Regions from separate parts of the Paenibacillus sp. ov031 genome, predicted to be linked through region 2. Evidence: riboswitches for the same ligand, from Rfam matches in the RefSeq annotation. Region 2 holds a riboswitch; the other holds the start of a gene.
The links. A riboswitch is a leader RNA that binds a small molecule or an ion and turns the genes downstream of it on or off. The one in region 2 is predicted to bind cyclic di-AMP.
Positions count from the first base shown of each region.

Region 1 (11,235 bases), on a different contig from region 2:
ATAGTTCCGTATCCGCCAATCTGACGGCATCCCCGGTTGTAGGCCCGAACATGGACGCGTATTGTTCGCGGCTCATTCGTTTCATAAAGGGTCCCCTCCGTCCTGCATAGGGGGTGCAAATGTCTTCAGAAATGTTTCTAGTTTCTGTGGATCAGGTGGCTGATCTGCCGATCCTTCGGTTAATCCGTTAAATCCATAAATCTGACGTTTGCCACCGAATGTGGTGAGTTCGACCGGTTTTTCTTCACCAGGTTCAAAACGAACAGCGGTGCCTGCCGGAATATGCAGACGGTGCCCAAAAGCGGAAAGGCGATCAAAGTCCAGCGCAGCATTGACTTCATAGAAGTGAACGTGAGAACCGACCTGAACGGGACGGTCGCCGCGGTTCAGTACAATCAGACGCACGGTTAAGCGATCGGGATGACAGACGATCTCATCATCCTGTTTTAAGCGATATTCACCTGGGATCATGGAGTTCTCCTGCCTTTCTCAGCGTATAGGTTCGTGGACAGTGACCAGTTTTGTTCCGTCAGGAAAAGTGGCTTCCACCTGTACCTCAGGAATCATATCGGATACACCTTCCATGCAGTCTTCGCGTGTCAGGATCGTGCCGCCGTATCTCATCAACTCTGCAACACTCATCCCATCGCGTGCACGTTCCATGAGTTCGGAGGTCAACAATGCGATAGCTTCAGGAACATTCAGTTTAAGTCCACGTCCTCTGCGTTCGCGGGCGAGGTTAGCAGCCACGGTAATCAGGAGTTTTTCTTTTTCCTGCTCAGTCCAGTGCAAGGTAATCCGACCTTTCCCTTAGATAGTCTATGTCGTCATGGATCATGTTATATGTTAAATATACTCACACAGGGTGGACCCTTTGTCAATATGGTTCCAATTATATTAGCAGCATGCATGAAATGAGTATGCATAAAATAAAATTGTGTAAGCATTATTGACACGGTGAGTGTGACCCTCCATAATTTGGATCAACGAACATTTCGGACATATATGACCTTAATGTTCGTCAATAGACTAAAAAAAGGGAGTGTAGGCTATTGAAGAAGAGGACGGTCAAGTTATGGAGTGTTTTGCTCGGTGCGGTCATTGCGTTGACAGGATGTGTGGAGGGTGGAACGCCGCCGGAGGCATCGGGCTCCGATGGGGCGGGAGAATCAACTTCGTCCGGAGAACCGATTAAGGTAGGTGTTCTTCACTCCCTAAGTGGAACGATGGCAATCAGTGAAGTGTCGGTTAAGGATGCGGAGATGCTTGCCATTGAAGAGATTAATGCAGCGGGCGGAGTTCTGGGTAAACAGATCGAGCCTGTGGTCGAGGACGGTGCTTCCGATTGGCCTACATTTGCGGAGAAAGCAGGGAAGTTGCTGCAACAGGATAAAGTAGCTGCTGTATTCGGCGGATGGACCTCTGCGAGTAGGAAGGCGATGCTTCCGGTGTTTGAACAAAACAAGGGTCTGTTGTTTTACCCGGTGCAATATGAAGGATTGGAATCGTCCCCCAACATTTTTTATACAGGAGCCACAACGAATCAGCAGATCGTTCCATCCGTAACCTGGTTGCTGGAGAACAGGGGCAAGAAGTTTTATCTGCTTGGTTCCGATTATGTTTTCCCAAAAACGGCCAATCAGGTCATCAAAGCCCAGCTGGCAGCTGAGGGTGGCGAAGTTGTAGGGGAAGAATATACACCGCTGGGACATACGGATTACAGTACAATTATCAGCAAAATCAAGGCTGCCAAGCCGGATATTGTATACAACACGCTGAATGGAGACAGCAATGTCGCCTTTTTCAAACAATTAAAGGATGCCGGGATCTCTTCGGAACAGTTGACAACTCTGTCAGTGAGTGTGGCGGAGGAAGAAATTCGGGGGATTGGTGCGGATGTGCTGAAAGGGCATTTGGCTTCGTGGAACTATTATCAAACGACAGATACACCTGAAAATAAAACATTTGTAGAGAAATATAAAGAAAAATATGGAGCTGACCGGGTGACGGCCGATCCGATTGAAGCGGGATATGTGGCCGTTTATCTGTGGAAAGCAGCCGTGGAAAAAGCCGGATCAACTGATGTTGAAAAAGTGAAGGAGGCAGCCAAAGGTCTGGAATTCGATGCGCCGGAAGGAAAAGTGACGGTGGATGGAGAGAACCAGCATATCTACAAAACGGTGCGGATTGGTGAAGTGCAGGAAGATGGACAGTTCAAGGAATTGTGGAACTCCGGAGCACCCGTCAAACCTGATCCGTATCTGAAAACGTACGATTGGGGCGCTTCCCTTAGTACCAAATAGCATGGGCATCTCACGTCAGAACTGCTGAATAACAGACGAGGGTGAGACAACACACCCTCTTACAACATCACGGTAAAGCGTTGATGCGAAACGTAAATTGATGTCTTGTATAAAATTTCAGATGTTCACAGCATGAGGAGGGAAAGGCGATGGATATGTTTGTCCTGCAAATGTTCAATGGGTTAAGCATCAGCTCCATCTTGCTGCTGATTGCATTGGGACTCGCGGTTACATTTGGATTGATGAATGTCATTAACATGGCTCATGGTGAATTGATCATGATCGGTGCTTACGCTACATATGTGACGCAAAACCTGTTCATTTCGTATGCTCCGCAAGCGTGGTTCGATGTCTACTTTATTGTGGCTCTGCCTATCGCCTTTGGTGTGGCGGCTCTTATAGGCTGGTTGCTGGAAGTGGTGCTGATCAGGCATCTGTATGGGAGGCCGCTCGATAGTCTGCTTGCTACATGGGGCGTAGGCATGATGCTGCAACAATTGGCCCGAACGATATTTGGGGCGCCAAATGTAGGGGTATCCAGTCCGGCTTGGCTCAACGGAGGTCTGACCATAGCGGACGGTATTGTGTTTCCGTATAAACGTCTTTTCATTATCGCGCTGGTTTCTGTTGTACTGCTGTGCATGTATCTGTACATCTATCGGACTTCTTCCGGGAGACGGATGAGGGCCGTGATGCAAAATCGAAGCATGGCGGGCTGTCTCGGGATTTCCACCAGACGGGTGGATGGCATGACCTTTGCGATTGGTTCGGGCATTGCCGGCATCGCTGGATGTGCATTGACACTCATTGGCCCGATTGGCCCTTCGCTGGGGACGTATTATATCGTAGATGCGTTCATGGTGGTTGTACTGGGCGGTGTGGGGAAACTGGTGGGAACCGTGTGTGGTGCGCTTGGAATTGGCATGTTCAATACGTTATTTGAAACGTATACCTCAGCCTCTATCGGTAAGGTGCTGGTATTTGTCTGTATAGTAGCTTTTCTGCAATGGAAGCCGCGTGGGCTCGTTGCCATACGGACTCGGAGTCTGGATTAATGCGAAGAAGGGGGTTATATGATGTCGGCACTTCTCAAGACGGGTAGTCTGAAAATGAAGATCATCTGGGCGGTTGTCCTGATCATGATGTGTCTTGCTCCACTCATTTCCACGGAATTCCGGCTTAGTCTATTGGCGAAATTCCTGGCACTGGCCATTCTGGCGATCGGTCTGGATTTGATCTGGGGATATGGAGGGGTGCTTAGTCTGGGCCATGGTGTATTCTTCGGACTTGGTGGGTACGCCATGGCGATGTATCTGAAGCTGCAAGCCAGCGGTACAACACTTCCAGACTTTATGGGATGGAGTGGTCTTAGTGGTCTGCCGTGGTTCTGGGAGCCGTTCAGGTCATTCCCAGTGGCGCTATTGCTGGGCATTGCCCTTCCGGCATTGCTGGCCTTTGCCCTGGGGTGGTTCACGTTCCGTAACCGGATCACCGGTGTGTATTTTACAATCCTGACCCAAGCGTTAGTCCTCATTACCGTAACGTTATTTGTGGGCAAACAGGAATGGACGGGAGGGACCAATGGTATAACGGGATATAACGCGATCTTTGGTTTTACCCTTCATTCGGCAGGGACAACGATTGCTCTCTACTATATAACGCTTGCTGTTCTGGTGCTCGCCTACCTGCTTTGTCGCCGGGTTGTGAACAGCAGGTTTGGTCAGGTGCTTGAAGCTGCGCGGGATGGGGAGAATCGGGTTCGCTTTCTTGGCTATGACCCGGCAGGGTTCAAGACGCTGGCTTTCGCCCTTTCCGGAGCGTTGGCGGGAATCGCAGGTATGTTATTTGTGCTCCAGGTAGGGATCATCTCACCTTCCATGATGGGAATCGTGCCATCAATTGAAATGGTATTATGGGTTGCCTTGGGCGGGCGTGGGACGCTGATTGGTGCGGTAATCGGAGCTGTGGTACTGAACGCAGCCAAAACGGGCATCAGTGAAGCTTATCCGGAAGGTTGGTTGTTTGTCATTGGTGGGCTCTTTGTAACAGTGGTCTTGTTCATGCCGAATGGACTTGTTGGTGTATATCGTCATGTGGTGCGCTTGCTGAAACGGAGAGGAGAGGTTGTGCATGTTCCAGTCAGTCAGGAAAAACCAAAAGTCTACTGACGTTCCGGTAGTTCTGGTCGCCGAGGAAATCACGGTGGCATTTGGCGGTTTTGTTGCGGTCAAAGGTATGGATCTGAAGCTGCATGAACATGATCTGCATTTTCTGATCGGCCCCAATGGTGCTGGAAAAACAACGATGCTGGATGTGATTTGCGGCAAAACCAAGCCCTTGTCCGGTACAGTGAAGATGGCGGATGGTACGGATCTGACACGTCTGAAGGAGCACCAGATTGCTCGAAAAGGGGTAGGGCGCAAGTTCCAGGCTCCATCGATCTTTGCTGGTCTGACCGTGCAGGAGAACCTGACGCTGGCTGCGGAGACTCGTCGTTCTCCTTTACAGGCTCTGGGTATTCAACGCTATTCAAAAATAAGTCCGGCAATGGAGCAGATTACGCTCCAGGTTGGTCTGCAGGACCGTGTGGACGCACGTGCAGGTGCTCTATCACATGGGGAAAAGCAGTGGCTTGAGATTGGCATGCTACTGCTGCAGGAACCCCGTGTATTGCTGCTGGATGAACCGGCAGCGGGGATGACGGACGAAGAAACACACAAGACGGGTCGCCTACTGCAGGAGATTGCGCGAGAAAGGTCTGTTGTGGTAGTGGAGCATGATATGGAATTCGTCCGCGAGTATGCAGCCAAAGTGACGGTGATGCATGAAGGCAAACTTCTTAAGGAAGGTACGATGGCGGAAGTGCAGGAAGATCCGAGAGTGGCTGAAGTGTACCTGGGCAAAAGGAGGGATGACCATGCTGTCGCTGCAACGAATTGAGTCCGGCTATGGGGAAAGTAATGTGCTGCGCGGTGTGAATCTGGATGTCGAGCCAGGTCAGGTAGTATGCCTGATGGGGCGTAATGGTGTAGGGAAAACCACCTTGATGAAGACGTTGATGGGGCTTCTTAAAACGCGCAAGGGAAGTATTCAGTGGAAAGGTCAGGAATTATCCACCCACGATCCGGCCAAACGGGCCAGGTCGGGGATTGGATATGTGCCGCAGGGGCGGGAAATATTCCCGCAGCTTACGGTAAAAGAAAATCTGTTGCTGGGTCTGGAGACGAGTGCTGCAGGGGTGAAGACGTTCCCAGAGGATGTGCTAGCGATGTTTCCGGTGCTTGCCACGATGTATGGGCGGCAGGGTGGTGATTTGAGTGGTGGGCAGCAACAGCAGTTGGCATTTGCCCGCGCGCTGGCTTCTCGGCCGGGATTATTGCTTCTGGATGAACCGACAGAAGGTATTCAGCCTTCCATCGTAGAGGACATCCGGCAGGTCATTTTGCAAATTAAGGAAAAGGGTGAGATCTCCATCTTGCTGGTGGAGCAAAGCATTGATTTTGTACGCGGTGCTGCAGATTATATCTATGTAATGGACAAAGGGGCAATTGCACTGCAAGGAAAACCGCGAGAGCTGGATATGTCGCAGTTTGAGCACCATCTGTCTGTGTAGCTAAGGTTCATGGCGTAGGATGAGTTCAGGAGCGCTTGTCCAGAATGTTGGAGTACTTCGGATATAGTCTTCGGATGCAATCCGGGCAGATATCATGAGTGAATTCGGCATGGGTGTGCTTCTCCAAATAACTTTCAACAGAGTTCCAGCTGTCCTGTTCATCCTTAATCTGTTTGCAGACAGCGCAGATGGGAAGCAGTCCACGCAAAGTGCGTACTTCAGACAGAGCCTTCTTCAATTGGCGTTCTGTCTGTTTCTGTTCGGTAACATCCGTGTGTGCAATCAGTGCAAGATCAGACAGCAGGGATGGGTCGGCCTGAATCAATGGGGTGAGTTCCATACGGAACCATCGCTGTTCGCTGTGAGCAGTTTGAACGGAGATATCGTATGTATAACTGTCTTTAAAAGGTGCAGTGATACTTTTCAACTCCTGAACAATCTTCGCATTTTTTGCTTTCTCCTCGCGTAATGTCCACCCCTCTACAAGATGAAGGTAATGAGGCGGTTCAGGTGCTGTTCTGGAGGGGCTTGTTACGCTCTGTTTGGGAAGCAGTTGCCCAAGTCCATGTTGCCAAGCGGTGTTGCAGCTTCGAATGATCCAGTTGTGATCGACGATGATAAGTTGGTGTTGAATGGACTGGAACGATAATCTCTCCAGATCGGATATTAAGTATCTCATGAAATGAGCTCCTCCTTGGCAGAAATCTTATCTTAAATCATCTGGAATTTCCAAGATGTCTGCGACCTGGTTCCTGAACCGGGTTGCTTTGCGGGTACCGTGAATGAGATTGGACAGACGATATGGCGGAATGCCATACTGTTCACAAAATGTCTTTTGGTCGACCTGGAGTTCGGTTAGTCGTCGTTTAATGGCCCATCCGAAAGGAGTCACAGGTTTCTTTTTGTTCAAAAGGGTTCACCCCTCGTTGGAATGTAGTGTTCAGCTGGTTATTCTTGGTGTAAAATATATAGATATGCGAGCTGTATGTTTTATTATATACGCATTTGCGTCATCTAACAATTAAAAAAGACGGAAATAAGTGTATTTTAATATGTTAAATGGCGTAAATGCGTTAAATAGACAAAATAAATGACATAAAAAACACGCCAGCAATGAGGTTGCGGCGTGTTTTTTTATATTTTACTGTGTGAGGAGGTGGGTTGTGTGAAGAAAAAGGGGATGGGAATTAGGCTCTGTATGCGTGAAGCCCTGCTCCAAGCATGTGAAAGCTTGGAAACAACGTTTTCATGGACAATGAGGTCGGTTGTACCGGTCCATCCGCAGCGGAGGCGCTGACGGTATCCCATTCATGCTCCAGGTCTGCGGCCAGGCGAACCAGCAGGTCCTGGGTTGTATCGGTGTTAAGGGGAATCACTTTGGAGGCTTCGGTTATGCAGGCACTCATGGCTGAATGCAGATAACCAAGGACCGCCTCCTCGACAGGGATTTCGAGGTGGTGGTTAATCCAGGCGTGAACAGTGGGGAGACAGCCAACAGATTCATACTTAGCCAGCGTTTGTTCGAGATGGCTAAAATCAATCCAGGGGTGTAGTGCGCGAGCTAGCTTAATTAGTCGTTTGCCCATAATGGAGGCATGTTCTCTAAGATTGACTGGGGTGCGCTGGACATGAACGAGTTTGTCGATGAGGGCTGTACGCCATGCGTCCTTGTGATCTGCGGCGGTGTATATGCCTTTAATCGCCATACCTTCCAGACGCACGATGCTGGGATGCAATTGACAGCGCATGAATGATTCGAGATCTTCAACACTACGAATGGTACCTTCAGCGATATGGGCATCCATACCGAAGGAATGGGTGAACCCTCCGACCTGGATAGAGGAATCAAGCAGTTTGACATAATCGAGCAGCTTATTCCCACGGTTCACAATCTTTCGCCTCCTACGGTTCGTTAAATGTTATGTTAAATAACATTTATACTCCTTTTTGGTTCGCTATATGTTTGTAAATCCGAATTATATGATATATATATTCACATAAATATCCGCTTTTTGTCAATAGTTTCTTTGTTTTTTGAATATTAAATCTATTTAGTGTTATTTTATATAACTTTATGAGTTACTTTATACTAAGGGATATGAAGGATGGTAATACAAATAAAGTAGAGTGATCGGCCTAATCGGGTATACAAACGGGATTAAATTTAATCATATGCACTTCGTAGGAGAAAATGACGAGATTATACGATTTATGGAAGGAAAAGCGCAGTTAAAATGATATTTAGAAAAATGCTTTACTTTTAAACATGAACCGGGTATAATCAATTTTGTTGCCGATTATTTACGACATGCGGTCGTGGTGGAATGGCAGACACGCTATCTTGAGGGGGTAGTGGGTGTATACCCGTGGAGGTTCGAGTCCTCTCGACCGCATCATAAGAACGATAAAGAAGAAGCTTCCCGTATGGGAAGCTTCTTTTTTTTGTTTTATTTACAGTACAGATGGGCCAGACAAAAAAAGGTCACCCGTTTCCCCTGAATGCATGCTCATTCTGTCTGCTGGGGTCGGATGGCCTTTACTTGTTATTTAAGCAAATCTTTGATGTCCGCTTCAATTTTATCAGGTGTTGTTTTGGGAGCATACCGTTTCAGAACACGTCCGTTCTGATCCACAAGGAATTTGGTGAAGTTCCATTTGATGGCTTTGGAGCCGAGTACGCCTGGCGCTTCTTTGGTAAGGTGCTGGAAAAGAGGGTGAGCGCTTGAACCATTCACATCGATCTTCTCAAACATCGGGAAGCTAACACCATAGTTCATCTGGCAGAACTCGGCAATATCATCAGAAGAGCCTTTTTCCTGTGCAAACTGGTTGCTTGGAAAACCAAGAACTTCGAATGGGGAGTCTTTAAACTTATCCTGAAGCTCTTGCAGACCTTTGAATTGAGGTGTGAGGCCGCATTGGCTTGCTGTATTCACGATAAGCAGTACTTTGTCACGATAGTTGGACATTTCAACTTCCTGACCGCGAAGGGTGTTTACTTTGTAGTCGTAGACTGACATGAAAATCGCCTCCATTTCATATTCTTCTTTCTTCTATTATATTGATTACAATTAAATAATGCAAAATTAATATTGCTTTTTTAACTTAATTTGAAGCTGTCGTGTATGATCTGTGACTGATTTGCTACCTGAATTTCGCTAAAGAGAGAATTAGAGAGCTTTGATGAGATGGGTAGAGAATGGATACGTTGTAAGCGCTATTATTGATGTGAAATGGCAAAAATCCGTCGATTCGGTGATCTGCGCAGACTTTACACCAATATGGCACGGGTGTATGATTCATATCGTAATTCCAATTTAAATTAAATTTTACATGAAAAACGAAACAAACGATAATATCGCTCTGATTAATGATTATAAAAGAACGATGTTTTAATCGCTGAGTTTCCATTCATTCATGGGTGGGAAACGGGGGAACCAACAGGATGAACTGTCTAGGACAGTAGGCATCCATGGGGTGAATTTTCCGGTGACAGCCGGAAATAGGGCGACTCTCGCGCCCGAATCCGTCAGCTAACCTCGTAAGCGTTAAAGGGAGAGGCAACAAGCCGTACGCTGGTTCATAGTGTCTTTTTGCTATGGATTATTGAAGAAGCGTCCGGGAGGCCTTGGTCCCCCACGCTTCTTTTTTGTTGTCTTTTCACGCCAAGGGAGGAACGAATGATGGATAAAGAGATGATCTTAGTGACTGCTCCAAATGAAGCAGGACGTAAATTTATCAAATTGCTGATGTACAAAAAAATGCCGTTTGCCGTTCTGACCAACAGTGCAGGGGAAGAGCGCAGGCTCCGGAGAATCGGTGTGGAGCATGTCATTCGCATGAACACAGCTGCTGCTCAGAAATGGTTTTTGCCGCAAGGTAGTGTCGGCAATGTTTTTATTTTTGAAAATAGCCTAAACCTGACCTGTCGATATTTGCAGATCTGCCGCTCCTGGACATCCAAGTCCCTGTGTGTCATTACGGAACAAAGCCACCCCAAAGGGATCTATCGGGGAATGGGAGCAGACCGTATTGTATATTCCTTGAATGGGGAAGTTGGGTTTCTACTGAATGGCTAGTGGCTAGTACTATTCCTGTGATTGATCCAGTGTCAGCTGCCTGTTATAATTGAAATCATAAATAAACGGAAACTTGAGGAGACTCATGCATGTTGGTGGGTCTTCTTTTTTATGGTTTGGGAAATAGGGATATGGATTTCCTGTGGCTAACGAGGAGGAATAGGCGTGCCGGATGTACGTGGAATACAATGGTTGTTCTTTGATGTGGGGGATACGCTCGTGGACGAATGGGAGCCGGTAGATGATATTATCGGTCAGTTCGTTCGTGAAGCTTGTGCGCTCGGTTATCAGGTGGAGATGCAGACGGTGCGAGATATATTTGCCGCCTCTTACCGAAATTACGAGCAATGGCCGATGAAATTGGCTATTCGTACCCTTATCAGCGATGAGGGGCACCGGGAACAGATACAGGAGAAGCTAAAGTTCCGCAAAGAGCTTGAGCGCCCCTTTGCGTCAGCCGACGCTGTTCTCCAGACGTTGTCGCAACACTATAAGATTGGTATCATTGCCAATCAGAGTCCGGGGACGGAAAATCGGCTGGATAGCTACGGCTTGCGCAAGTATGTGGATGTGCTGGCCTGTTCGGCTGAAGAAGGAGTGTCCAAGCCTGATCCTGAATTGTATGCTGTAGCGTTGAAACAGGCGGGATGCAAACCTGAGGAAGCGGTCATGATCGGCGACAGGATTGATAATGATATTATTCCGGCTAAGAAGCTGGGTATGCACACGATCCGGATTTTGCAGGGTTATGGTAGATTCCAGCCGGAGCTTGCGGATGCAGAGCGTCCAGACTGGACTATTGAATCACTGGAGGAACTTCTTCCATTGTTAATGGTAACTCAAAATTCAGACAACTAAATAAGAGCAGTATTTAAGATCTAATCGGTATAATTAGGCTGCTGCTCAAACATATAAAAGGCTGATCGTCTCAAGGGGTACGTTACTTGAGTTGATCAGCCTTTTTGATTTAGACAAAATACCGCGTAGTTCCGTTTAACCTAGAACAACAGAATGGTCTGGATAATCAGATACACATTCAGGACAACGATAACTCCGGCAATGATCCAGGAGATGATTTTGAGCCACAGCTTGTTGGCAAAAGCCCCCATGCTTTTTTTGTCACTCGTAAACATTACCAGCGGAATGACGGCAAAGGGTAGCTGCAGAGACAGCACAACCTGGCTAAGAATCAACAGTTCTTCTGTTCCGTGCTCTCCAGCAATGGCTGTTACGATGACGG
Region 1 is NZ_FRDO01000003.1:548,955-560,189, reverse strand. It holds gene ureC (urease subunit alpha) at 1-85, opposite strand, end outside; gene BUA17_RS16485 (urease subunit beta) at 82-471, opposite strand; gene BUA17_RS16480 (urease subunit gamma) at 490-792, opposite strand; gene urtA (urea ABC transporter substrate-binding protein) at 1,053-2,303, shown strand; gene urtB (urea ABC transporter permease subunit UrtB) at 2,453-3,358, shown strand; gene urtC (urea ABC transporter permease subunit UrtC) at 3,377-4,471, shown strand; gene urtD (urea ABC transporter ATP-binding protein UrtD) at 4,434-5,243, shown strand; gene urtE (urea ABC transporter ATP-binding subunit UrtE) at 5,221-5,916, shown strand; gene BUA17_RS16450 (nitrogen regulation protein NR(II)) at 5,942-6,595, opposite strand; gene BUA17_RS16445 (hypothetical protein) at 6,623-6,826, opposite strand; gene BUA17_RS16440 (urease accessory protein UreF) at 7,104-7,805, opposite strand; tRNA gene BUA17_RS16435 (tRNA-Leu) at 8,227-8,309, shown strand; gene BUA17_RS16425 (glutathione peroxidase) at 8,460-8,936, opposite strand; cyclic di-AMP (ydaO/yuaA leader) riboswitch at 9,304-9,479, shown strand; gene BUA17_RS16420 (HAD family hydrolase) at 9,597-9,995, shown strand; gene BUA17_RS16415 (HAD family hydrolase) at 10,161-10,853, shown strand; gene BUA17_RS16410 (Nramp family divalent metal transporter) at 10,994-11,235, opposite strand, start outside.
Region 1: another riboswitch for cyclic di-AMP. It lies ahead of BUA17_RS16420 (HAD family hydrolase); the one in region 2 lies ahead of BUA17_RS29310 (3D domain-containing protein).

Region 2 (11,235 bases):
ACCCCATCCTGAATGATACTGTCTTCCACATCTGCCTGAGGACCAATATGGCATGCTTCACCAATGGTAGTTGTACCTTTGAGTATGGTACCCGGATACAATACTGTATCTGATCCAATGGTAACATCCGCCCCGATATATGTCGATGCCGGATCGATGATTGTAACACCGTTCAACATATGTTTTACCGCCAAACGTTCACGCATGAACGCTTCTGCTTGTGAAAGAGCAAGTCGATCATTAACTCCGATGGATTCCGCGATGTCATCTGACATGTAGGCTTCCACCACTTCTCCATCATTACGGAAAATGCCAACCACGTCAGTGAGATAGTATTCTCCCTGAGCATTCTGGTTCGTCACTTTCTCCAGCGCAGCGAACAACTTAGCATTATCGAAGCAGTACGTACCTGTGTTGATCTCGTTCACAGCATCTTCCTGCTCCGTGCAATCCTTCTGTTCCACAATGCGCTGTACAGAACCATCTTCTCCGCGAATAACGCGGCCGTACCCTTTGGGATTGTCCAGTTCAGCTGTGAGTACCGTTGCTGCTGCTCCGCGGCTCTCATGGAGTTTCATCAGTCCTTCCAGCGTCTCGCTGGTCACAAGTGGTGTATCTCCACAGACAACGATGGTTGACCCTGCTTCACTGCCGAGCAGAGATTTAACCTGCTTCACCGCATGTCCTGTTCCCAATTGTTCAGCCTGAAGCACGTACTCTGCTCTGGAACCCAAAAATGACTGCACCGCTTCGGCACCGTGACCGACCACAACGACACTGCGTTCAACGCCTGCGCGAAGAGCTGCATCCAGCACGTGACCCACCATCGGTTTACCGCATACGGGATGCAGTACCTTGTACAATTTCGATTTCATCCGTTTGCCTTGCCCTGCCGCAAGAACGATTGCCATTCTTTTCAAAATTTACGACCTCCTGTTCTGAAAAACCCATCGTTTGACCTTACCTGTATATATCCGATGAGTAACGTTCAGCCGGCCCTGCGCCGGTCTTGTTCATCGCCTGCTGTCTCTGTAATCACGCGTAACAACGCGGACACCAACAAATCGTGACCTATATGTATACGCCGTGTACTTGCGAGCTTAACCGATTCCCATGATTCCTAGATGCCGCCCTGTTACCAAGCGCACGCTGCGCTTTTTGTTCTTTCAACATTTTGCAACATTTAAGCTGCGAAAATGCTCTTCTGTGAATAAACTCAATACTGAATATATCTTATTCCGGTCAAAAAGAAAAGAGAGCCATAAGACATGGCTCTCTTTTCCTTCGAACCCCAATAATGTTCTCAGGCACCTTCTTCAATGACTTCTTCCTCAGTTGCTGCGCGATCATACTCAGTCAAAACAGCTGCTTGAATCTTCTCGCGAGTACCGGAAGAGATCGGGTGGGCGATATCACGGAATTCTCCGTCAGGAGTCCGCTTGCTCGGCATAGCAACAAACATTCCGTTATTGCCATCGATGACGCGAATGTCATGAACGACGAATTCGTTATCGATGGTAATGGATGCGATAGCCTTCATTCTCCCCTCAGAGTTAACACGGCGGAGTCTGACATCCGTAATTTGCATGTGTGTGTTCACCACCTTTTTCCATCAGAACTTGGTGTATAATTCCACACAGCACATACGAACTCCTTCTTTTTATAACCACAAAAATGTCCTAATTTCAGGAATTTTTTTATTTAATACACAATTCGACAATGTTAGTGCCAGGTCGATGGAAAAGAACCTTTCCCGACATGTAATTCGTCATGATTCTACAGGTCAAAATAGTTGCCAGGCTTGACGGAAATGTGTCTGCTCTTCGCATCAACCGCCGTCAGCTTCGCCAGAGATATGTAATCCGTCAGCAGTCGTTCTTCCGAATCAACCGATCCAGATTCTACTAATACGCCTACCCCAGCTACCGTGGCATTAAACTCGGCCAATAGGTCGATCATCCCTTGGACGGTTCCCCCAGCTTTCATAAAATCATCTACAATGAGCACTCTGGAGTGCTCACGCATTGCCCTGCGAGATAGGGACATGGTATGTAGGCTTTTATGGGACCCGGATACATAATTGATACTTACGGCCGATCCTTCCGTAGCCTGATGGTCCCTGCGCACGAGCACTACAGGCAGGTTGAGCTGGGCTCCGGTCGCATAAGCAAGTGGAATCCCTTTGGTTTCGACCGTCATCACCACATCAATATTCATATTGCCAAAGGCCGTTGCAAAAATCTTGCCGGCTTCATTCATCAATGCGGGCTGTCCAAGCAGGTCGGACATGTACAGATATTCACCAGGGAGTATCCGATCCGGCTGCGCGAGCTGGGTAGAAAGTCGTTCTGCAAAAGCCAGTGCCAGTTCTCTGGACACCTTTGGAATCCACTTTACTCCCCCGGCTGCTCCAGCCAGTGTATGCAGTTCTCCCGAACCACCTTCTTCGAACACTTCCTTGATAATCGCCAAATCTTCACTGATCGACGACTTCGCAGCTCCATAGCGTTCGGCAAATGTAGTCAACGGAATAACCGTATGCGGTCTAGACAATAAGTACTGCGTCATTTCAACCAGCCTTGCGCTTCGTTTTAATTTCTTCACAGAGATCCATCCTCACGATCACGGAAAACATCCAAATCCGAATAATTATTTAAAAATATACCACCTTTATACGTGTTTGTACATTATAAAAGCGAATTTTAAGTTAGCATGCGTACTGCATATACTTCTTTACAGAAGCCTCGCAGTCCATTGTATATCCGAGCAACCTTGGACTCCTTAGAGACCAGTCCAAACACAGTTGGACCGCTGCCTGACATTAATACTCCGTCTGCTCCAAGCCGAATCATGGCATCCTTCAGATGCTGAACTTCCGGATACAGCTTCAACGTTACGTCCTCAAGCACATTCCCCATCTGCCCGCACACTTCGGCAAAGGATTGGTTGCGAATGGCCTGCTCCATTTTGGCAGCACTCGGATGACGAACAATCTTGTCGCTGCGGAAACGTCCATAGACATCGGCTGTAGACACATTAATCGGCGGCTTGGCCAAGATCACCCAACATTGCGGGGGATTCGGCATTGGTGTCAGCTTCTCTCCACGGCCTGTGGCGAGTGCTGTTCCGCCTGTAATGCAGAAAGGCACATCCGAGCCCAGTTCTGCTCCAAGTTCCTGCAGCTCTTGATCCGGAATGTTGAGACGCCAGAGGCGATTCAATCCACGCAGCGTTGCTGCTGCATCACTGCTGCCACCAGCAAGTCCGGCGGCCACCGGTATTTTTTTGTCCAGATGAATATGAACTCCGGTTTTCACGTCGTAACGCTCTTTGATAAGCCTGGCTGCCTGAAAAGCCAAGTTCTTCTCATCCAGGGGGATATATCCCGCCTGACTGGAGATAAAGATCGTGTCACGAGGTAGCTCAGACATTTCCAGTCGATCGGCAAGATCCACCATCGTCATGATCATCTCAACTTCGTGAAATCCATCTCTTCTTTTATGTAAAACGTCTAGCATCAAATTGATTTTAGCAGGCGCTTTTTCGTAAATTTTCAAGGCGTTCACCCGTCCTCACCTTTTCCCTAAGACAACTTAACATATTATATCAAAATGGGGCTGTCAAGTCATTTCTATTCCGCATCCATGGGGAAAAAGCGAGGTCATTCCTGCCGGATTGCCCCGCTCTCCAAACCGATTGAACCGGATTACGATTTGCGTGCCGCTTCTTCCGCAAGTTGAATGGCCCGTTTCACCATATTGCCCGCATCCTTCGCTTTGATCCCGCCCCAACCTTCCTGCTGGACGGTATCATAGAATCCTAGGTCTTTTGCCAGTTCATTCTTGAGTTCATCCGACATTACACTTCTTCTTCTCCGGCTCATGGGTCATCCTCCTCGAAATAGTTCATTCATGATAAGTCCATTTGTATCCGGGACTATTTGCCCCCAGGCCAAGAAAAATGCCTTGAACCTGTCCAAATAGTATGCCGCTTCTTCCCCAGACTCATTCCTGATCAACTATGCATCTCCGATGAATCGAGCGGGATTATTGCAAAAATAAAAAAAGCGACCTGCCCAAGGGGGCAGAATCGCCGTAAATCGATACTTACGTCTCCATGTAGGAGCTATGCGTCTGGCTGCCTGGATCAAATACCATGACTTCCACCGATTCCGTAAGTATATCAGCATAACTGTAGGATACTCGCTTGAAAGTTTCTTGCTCCTCATCAAGCTTAACAATAAAAACAGAAGGGTACGTTTCTTCCAATACACCCGTACGCTCAATGGTCTTACGGCGGCCACCATTAGCCCGCAGCATAATTTTCTGACCGATATGTGCATCGAGATTGCGTTTGATATCCAATAGCGTATTTTTAGCCATTGTCGACGACCACCTCTTTTCTTGTCCATTATACCGGATTTTACAGTCATTGTCAAATCAAAACTAATTATTATATCAGTATCAAAAAGTTGTTGTCAATGAATTTTTTTGCAAACAAAAAAAGCCCCTAAATGGGACTTTCTTCTGCCATCATTAGACGGCTGATGGATTCACTTTTAACGTGGATAGATCGTTCAATCCGGGCAGACCTACCCGATAACTTCCCCGTGTCTCTACGCCGCCCACACCCTGGCTACCACTAATCGTGTTATGCAAAATGTCATTCATGTTCACCGTTTCCCGCACCGACGTGAAGGCTGCCTTAGCTGCCACATAGACCGGGTCCAGGGCATGGATGAGAATTCGTCCTGGTGAACTGGCAAAGTTCGCTCCAGCCCGCAGCAAGGCCTCAAAGTGGGACTGACACGCGCCAGCTACAATCGTGAGCGCATCGAGATGACGTTCATATTGCCTAGCTACCTGAATAGCGGATACAAAGTTCTGCGAATTCTTGTAGCTTCCCAGACTATATAAGTCATAGGGCTGACGGGTCTTGAGTACCCCATCATGGCCAGTAATGACAACGATATCCGGACGCACTTTGGGCAGCAGACGATATAAAGTGTCCGCCATGGCAGACTCGTGTACATATTGACCCTCTGCGGGAACACGAAGCTGCTCATAAAGGTTCATGCTTTTTTTTAGATAATTAGGATCGCCATCCAAGTGCAGCACTTTGCCAGGCATCTCGAAATAAGCGGGTTCTTGTTGAACAGACCATTCCTGAACCAAACCTTCACGATTGCGCTCGGCCTGTTCCATTCGATTCTGCTGCAGGAGTGAGAGCGTCTGATGTGCCTTCACATGGGCCTGCCTCGTCTTCGCACTCTGCGGTTCATAAGGAACCTGTATCAAATCGTCCACAGGGGAATCGGCTAACAGCCGGAACTCGGTCCCTTTAATGATGGCACCGTCCGACTGGAGGCCTTCCAACCGGAAAGTCACATCTCCACCGTATGACTTTCGAACGACCAAGTCTCCGATATTCATCAACATAATCACCTCTACCCCATCGTATGGGCAGAAACCCGGATTGGTTCATCCGAATTTTACAGAGCTGATCGTACCCCAGCTTCCCACATTACGGTACTGAGTGTCGCATACTCCTGCAGGCTCAATGTTTCTCCCCGTCTTGAAGGCTGAATACCGGCCTGCTCCAACAACTGATCAGCCTGTTCTCTGTTCTCCTTCGTGAAGAAACGGGCTTTCAGATTATTGGAGATGGTTTTTCTACGCTGCGCAAAGGAAGCCTGTACCACTTCGAAGTAATGTGCCTCGTCGGGAACTTCAACCGGTGGTTGTTCACGCACCTTTAACTTAATTACAGCCGATTCCACATTAGGCTGCGGAATAAAGACCGTGGGCGGAACAATACAGACCAATTCCGGCATACTGTAGTACTGAACCGCAATGCTCAAACTGCCATAGTCCTTTGATCCTGGTGCAGCAGCCATGCGTTCAGCCACTTCCTTCTGGATCATGACCACAATGCTGTCTACAGGCAGCTTCTCTTCGAGCAGCTTCATCATGATTGGCGTCGTTACATAATAAGGCAGATTGGCTACAACACTCACTTTATCTACCGTTCCAAAATCGGTATGGAACAACTCAGCTAGATCCAGCTTCAGCACATCCCCGTGATGCACACGAACGTTTGGATAAGGCTGCATCACTTCACCCAGAATCGGGATCAATCGCTGATCAATCTCTACAGCCGTTACAGGACCGGCTACCCGAGCCAGACGTTCTGTGAGTGCGCCGATCCCTGGCCCGATCTCAAGTGCGCCCTTGGACTCGTCCAGATCAGCTGCATTTACAATTTTGTTCAGTATATTTTGATCGATCAGAAAGTTCTGACCCAGGCTCTTCTTGAATGAAAATCCGTGTCTTTGAATAATTTCTTTGGTTCGTTTGGGTGTTGCAATTTCTACGGTTTCTTCCATGCCTTTCATACGCTCACAATCCTTCACGTTCAATTTGCGATAATGCTTCGGAGAACTCTTCCCGGGTAATCTGGAATACACTCAACCGCTTGTGGAACTGTTTGCCATTGCAATAACCTATGCCCAGCAGATTGCCCATCTCCATACGACGTGCAGCAGCCTGTGGGTGCACAATCAGTCCCGCCGCAATCAGATCCTCCCAATCGATCAAACTTGGTGCGCCTTCATATGATGTGTGTACACGTGCTAATGCATGACGAATCGCCTCCGGTGAAGCGTTCTCCACTCCGATGTCGCCTTTGCGCGTAGCATCTTCCTCCGGAATGAAAGCATGCTTGCAACCAGGTACTTTATTGGCGATGATTTTACGAATACGTTCACCAGCATGATCCGGGTCTGTCAGTACGATGACACCACGTCTCTCTTGAGCAAGTGCAATCCGCTTTAGAATGCGTTGGTTGATGGCCGACCCACCGGTCTCGATCGTATCTGCCTGAACCGCACGTCGAATGGCTACGGTATCGTCACGGCCTTCTACCACGATCACTTCTTTTATCATGTTCCATTTCTTCCTTTCTAACGCAAAAAGAAGAGGAATATCCCTCTTCTCTGCCAAACGGCGGGGGAGACTGAATTCAGACCCCTCCGCCGCATATTCCGCATGAATCATTCATGCTTATATTTTATAGCATTCCCATTTCAAAGTAAAACGATTTTAGTTCGCTTCCGGCTTCACCGGACCAATCACATATACCGTCTTGCCTTTCTTCCGTCCGAAGTTCAGGGCATGCTTCACACTATCATAATACACATCAATTTTGTTGCCTTTAATGGCACCACCTGTGTCTTCCGCACGACGGAAGCCAAGGCCCTCGATATACACCCACCAGCCAATCGGAATGATTTTGGGATCAACCGCAATGGTACGTCCCTCAGTTACCCGAGTACCTGAAGCTGTTTTTGTGCCGATACCAGGCTCTTCAGAAGAGTATGCCGTCATGGATACATTTTTCAAGACTTTTGAATATTTAAAAGAACTGCCTGAGACGGTAATTACTTTGCTGCCCGAGGCAGCGGTTTTCTTCGAGTTCGTGGTTGTTGCTGTTTTTGTCGTGGAAGTCTGCGCCGATACCGTCTGAATCACTGGCTCTTTCACAACAGGTTTGGCTTTGGTACCAATGGCAATCACTTTATCGACGCGATTCGTTGCGACCGATTTACCCACCATTTTTTTGGAGACCAATTCTCCATCCTGAAACACTTTTTCAATATGCTGTACAAGTGTGCCTTCTTTACCGCTCACAACGACACGATTGTCGCCTTTGTACAAGCTAGGGTCAGCCGTTTTGATCACTTTATAAGCAATCGGATGTTCCACTTCCACCGTACGCTTTGTTACCCGCACTACACGGATTTTCATATCCGCTTCAATAGTGGTTCCAAGCGCCGGATATACTTTGTCTTCACTTGCAATTTGAATACCTGATTTTTTAATCGCATCTTTTACCGATGAATCGGTTGTATACAGAGTCTTGGTGTCCCCGTCTGCCGTAATATTAACTGGAACGGCCCGCTCAATAACGATGCGGTCTCCATCTGTGATCGCCCCATTCAAGGGCATGGATACCTGATCGTGAGGGCTGACTGTGATTGACTGCTCCTCCAGCATTTCCTGAAGCATTCCTGTACGAGTCTCTACCGCTTGAGCTTTGCCATCAATAACCAGTGAAATTTGTTTCCCGGCCTGACCGTAAACGACTAACAAGATCATGATTGTAAGCGCAATTGAGAAAATCGCGATCAATGCCATTTGACGCAAGTTCTCATGCTTCCACCGCAACGCGAAAGACTTACTGGATGATCGTGACTCATGGGTCTCTTCTGGTTGGAATGTGCCCACTTCTCCGTCCTCCTTCATAGCCTCGCCGTCTAAAGTAATGCATGATGTCTTTGACGCGACTATACCAAATTTTCTACAGAACACAGATCGGACCAACATAATCCGGTTCTGCACCATGAATCAATCTTCGCAACATGATGTCATCCTCCTGAATACTTACCGTATGATGACCGTATTTCTTTTATTCAAAAACAAAAAAGCCAAAGAAAGAGTTTAAGAGGAACTCTTTCGTGGCTTCCGAATGATTCTGAATATCGGAAATTCATGCACGAGGTTGCCTCTCTTTTTCCGCTTGCGAGGTTAGCTGTCGGGTTCGGGCGAAAGAGAGCCGCCCTATCTCCGGTCATCCGCTCATGGCGGACGCCCTTGAATTCACCCCGAGACCCAAAGAAGAAATCAAATACGGCTTCGCAGATTCATACGCTGCTTTTGGGTCAGCGCATGTTGCGCATCGGCTGCAATCACTGATGTTTAAGCCCTATTGGTTCCCCCGCTCTCCGTTAACGGAGACTCAGCGAGACTGATTCATGAAAGTAATGTTGTTTCATCGGAAAGTGTCCCTTTGTTCATCCCCCGAACATCTGTCCAATTTTCCGCACAACAATTCACTGAAAAGATGATATCCTGTTTCTATGCATGTTGTAAAGCGTTGTTCAAGTACGTTTTTCTAAATATTTGGTTAAAATATTGTAATATTCTTGATTTATTTGGATCAAAAAGCAAATTAACTCCGCCTAACTCACTTTTTCACCCGTTTTGCTCGATCTTTTAACGAATCCCAAATCGTTCCATGGCATTTTTGGTCGTTATTGCTGCAATTTCCTCTATCGAAATGCCTTTAATTTCCGCAGCTGCTTCTGCAACCAGACGTACATGCGCTGTCTCATTTCGTTTTCCACGATAAGGGTGCGGTGTCAAATAAGGAGCGTCCGTTTCGATGAAAAATCGGTCCATAGGAACCTTCTCAAGTACCTCTTTGGGTTGCTTTGCATTTTTGAACGTGATTGGCCCTCCGAAGGAAAGATGAAAGCCTAAATCCAGACACATTTTCGCCGTTTCCCAGCTGCCAGAGAAGGAATGCATGACACCGCCTACTTCTCCAGCTTTCTCTTCACGCAGAATATTTACAATATCTTCATGCGCATCCCGGTTGTGAATGACAATCGGCATATTCAACTCACGGGCAAGACCAATCTGTTGTCGTAATACGCGATGTTGAACCTCTTTCGGTGAAGTGTCCCAGTAATAGTCTAGACCAATTTCACCGATGGCTACCACTTTTTCATGCTTGCATAAAGATGCAATCCATTCCAGATCACCCTCTTGCATTGTGATTGCATCCACTGGGTGCCAGCCTACGGCAGCATATATAAAATCATAGGTTTCAGCCAGCTTCATCGTGGTTGGAATGGTCTCCCGGTTAAAGCCCACATTAATCATGCGACCAACGCCTGCATCCACAGCACGCTGAATCATTTCCTCGCGGTCCTCGTCGAATTGTGGTGCATCCAGGTGTGTATGTGTGTCGAACAACATCATGCTGTATTTCTCCCTTCATGTCGAATAAACGACTATCTCTTTTTAATCCATCCTGCAGTCTTAACCAGAACATAACTATTACTAAATTGGATCATGTTTTTTTTATATTTCTTTCATTGTTTGTTGAGCACAACATGTAGAACGAACAAGTTCCTTCATATCTATATGTGCTCATTTTTAGGCAATCGGGTTGTATTCTAATTACTTTGATTACAAAATTATGTCGATCTACATGTACTCTCCATTAAAGCAGATTACTGTATCATGAAAAATAGCTCTTTTCGAAAGCTTTTTTACATCATGATTCTTGAACAGCATTACGCATCATTTAATGGGAGAAATAGGGGCGTATATGGGACGGTAATTCATGAACAATCGCATCCACCTTATTTTGCGGATAATACAAATGATGCTTTCCACGATGAAGACCACTAATTGAACGGACAATGTCGGACACCTCTGACAACTCATGTAACTTGTCTTGCCGATCAAGCAGCAGAATCTGCTTGTCCGTGGATTCATCCGGACGAAACACATCATACGGATTATCCGTTGGAAAATCAATTTCAAGATCATACTCGGGATTGAGACCAGCTACAGTGAAGGCTTCCCGAATCTCTTCAATCATGTTTACGTCGATCTGTTCAATCTCTACATACTTATATAATTTGCGATCTATAAATCGTTCGCATAACTCACTTAGAACAGCATCGTCCTCTTTGCGCCACTGCATAAATGCCGTCTGAATCAAAGCTTCGTCCAGTTGTAAATATTCATCCACCGATAGATCTCCAGCGAATAACTGGGGTAGTGGATCAATCATGAAGCGGAATTGAAAACCTTGCTGTATGAGACTTTTTGCCCGCTTAAATATTTGCCGCAATATAATTTCCGAACTTCGGGTAACCGGATGAAAGTAAATTTGCCAGTACATCTGGTACCTGGACATCAAGTAATCCTCCACGGCGTGCATGCCCGACTCCTTGACCACAATTCGTCCGTGATATGGACGCAGCATACGCAAGATACGGTCAAGGTCAATCGTCCCATAGTTTACACCTGTAAAGTAGGCATCCCGAAGCAAGTAATCCATGCGGTCCGCATCGAGCGGACTGGTAACCAAATTAACGACAATAGGTTGCTCATACGTTTTTTGAATAACAGAAGCCACTTTCTCGGGAAAATCAGGAGCATACCGTCTTAAGATCGCCCCTACTTCGGTATCACCTGTAATGATCCGACAAGTCCAATCCTCATGATTCATATCGAAAGCTTCTTCTATAGAGTGAGAGAATGGCCCATGTCCAAGATCATGGAGCAATGCTGCACAAAGGGCTACTGTTTTTTCCTCCTTTGGCCAATCTGAATAGTGACTTCTTTCGAATTGGGAAATAATCTTACGTGTAATTTC
Region 2 is NZ_FRDO01000012.1:13,186-24,420, reverse strand. It holds gene glmU (bifunctional UDP-N-acetylglucosamine diphosphorylase/glucosamine-1-phosphate N-acetyltransferase GlmU) at 1-920, opposite strand, end outside; gene spoVG (septation regulator SpoVG) at 1,304-1,588, opposite strand; gene purR (pur operon repressor) at 1,777-2,604, opposite strand; gene ispE (4-(cytidine 5'-diphospho)-2-C-methyl-D-erythritol kinase) at 2,703-3,557, opposite strand; gene BUA17_RS29335 (small, acid-soluble spore protein, alpha/beta type) at 3,707-3,883, opposite strand; gene BUA17_RS29330 (biofilm formation stimulator Veg) at 4,107-4,382, opposite strand; gene yabG (sporulation peptidase YabG) at 4,536-5,432, opposite strand; gene rsmA (16S rRNA (adenine(1518)-N(6)/adenine(1519)-N(6))-dimethyltransferase RsmA) at 5,492-6,394, opposite strand; gene rnmV (ribonuclease M5) at 6,399-6,944, opposite strand; gene BUA17_RS29310 (3D domain-containing protein) at 7,101-8,285, opposite strand; cyclic di-AMP (ydaO/yuaA leader) riboswitch at 8,559-8,812, opposite strand; gene BUA17_RS29305 (TatD family hydrolase) at 9,054-9,824, opposite strand; gene BUA17_RS29300 (HD domain-containing protein) at 10,153-11,235, opposite strand, start outside.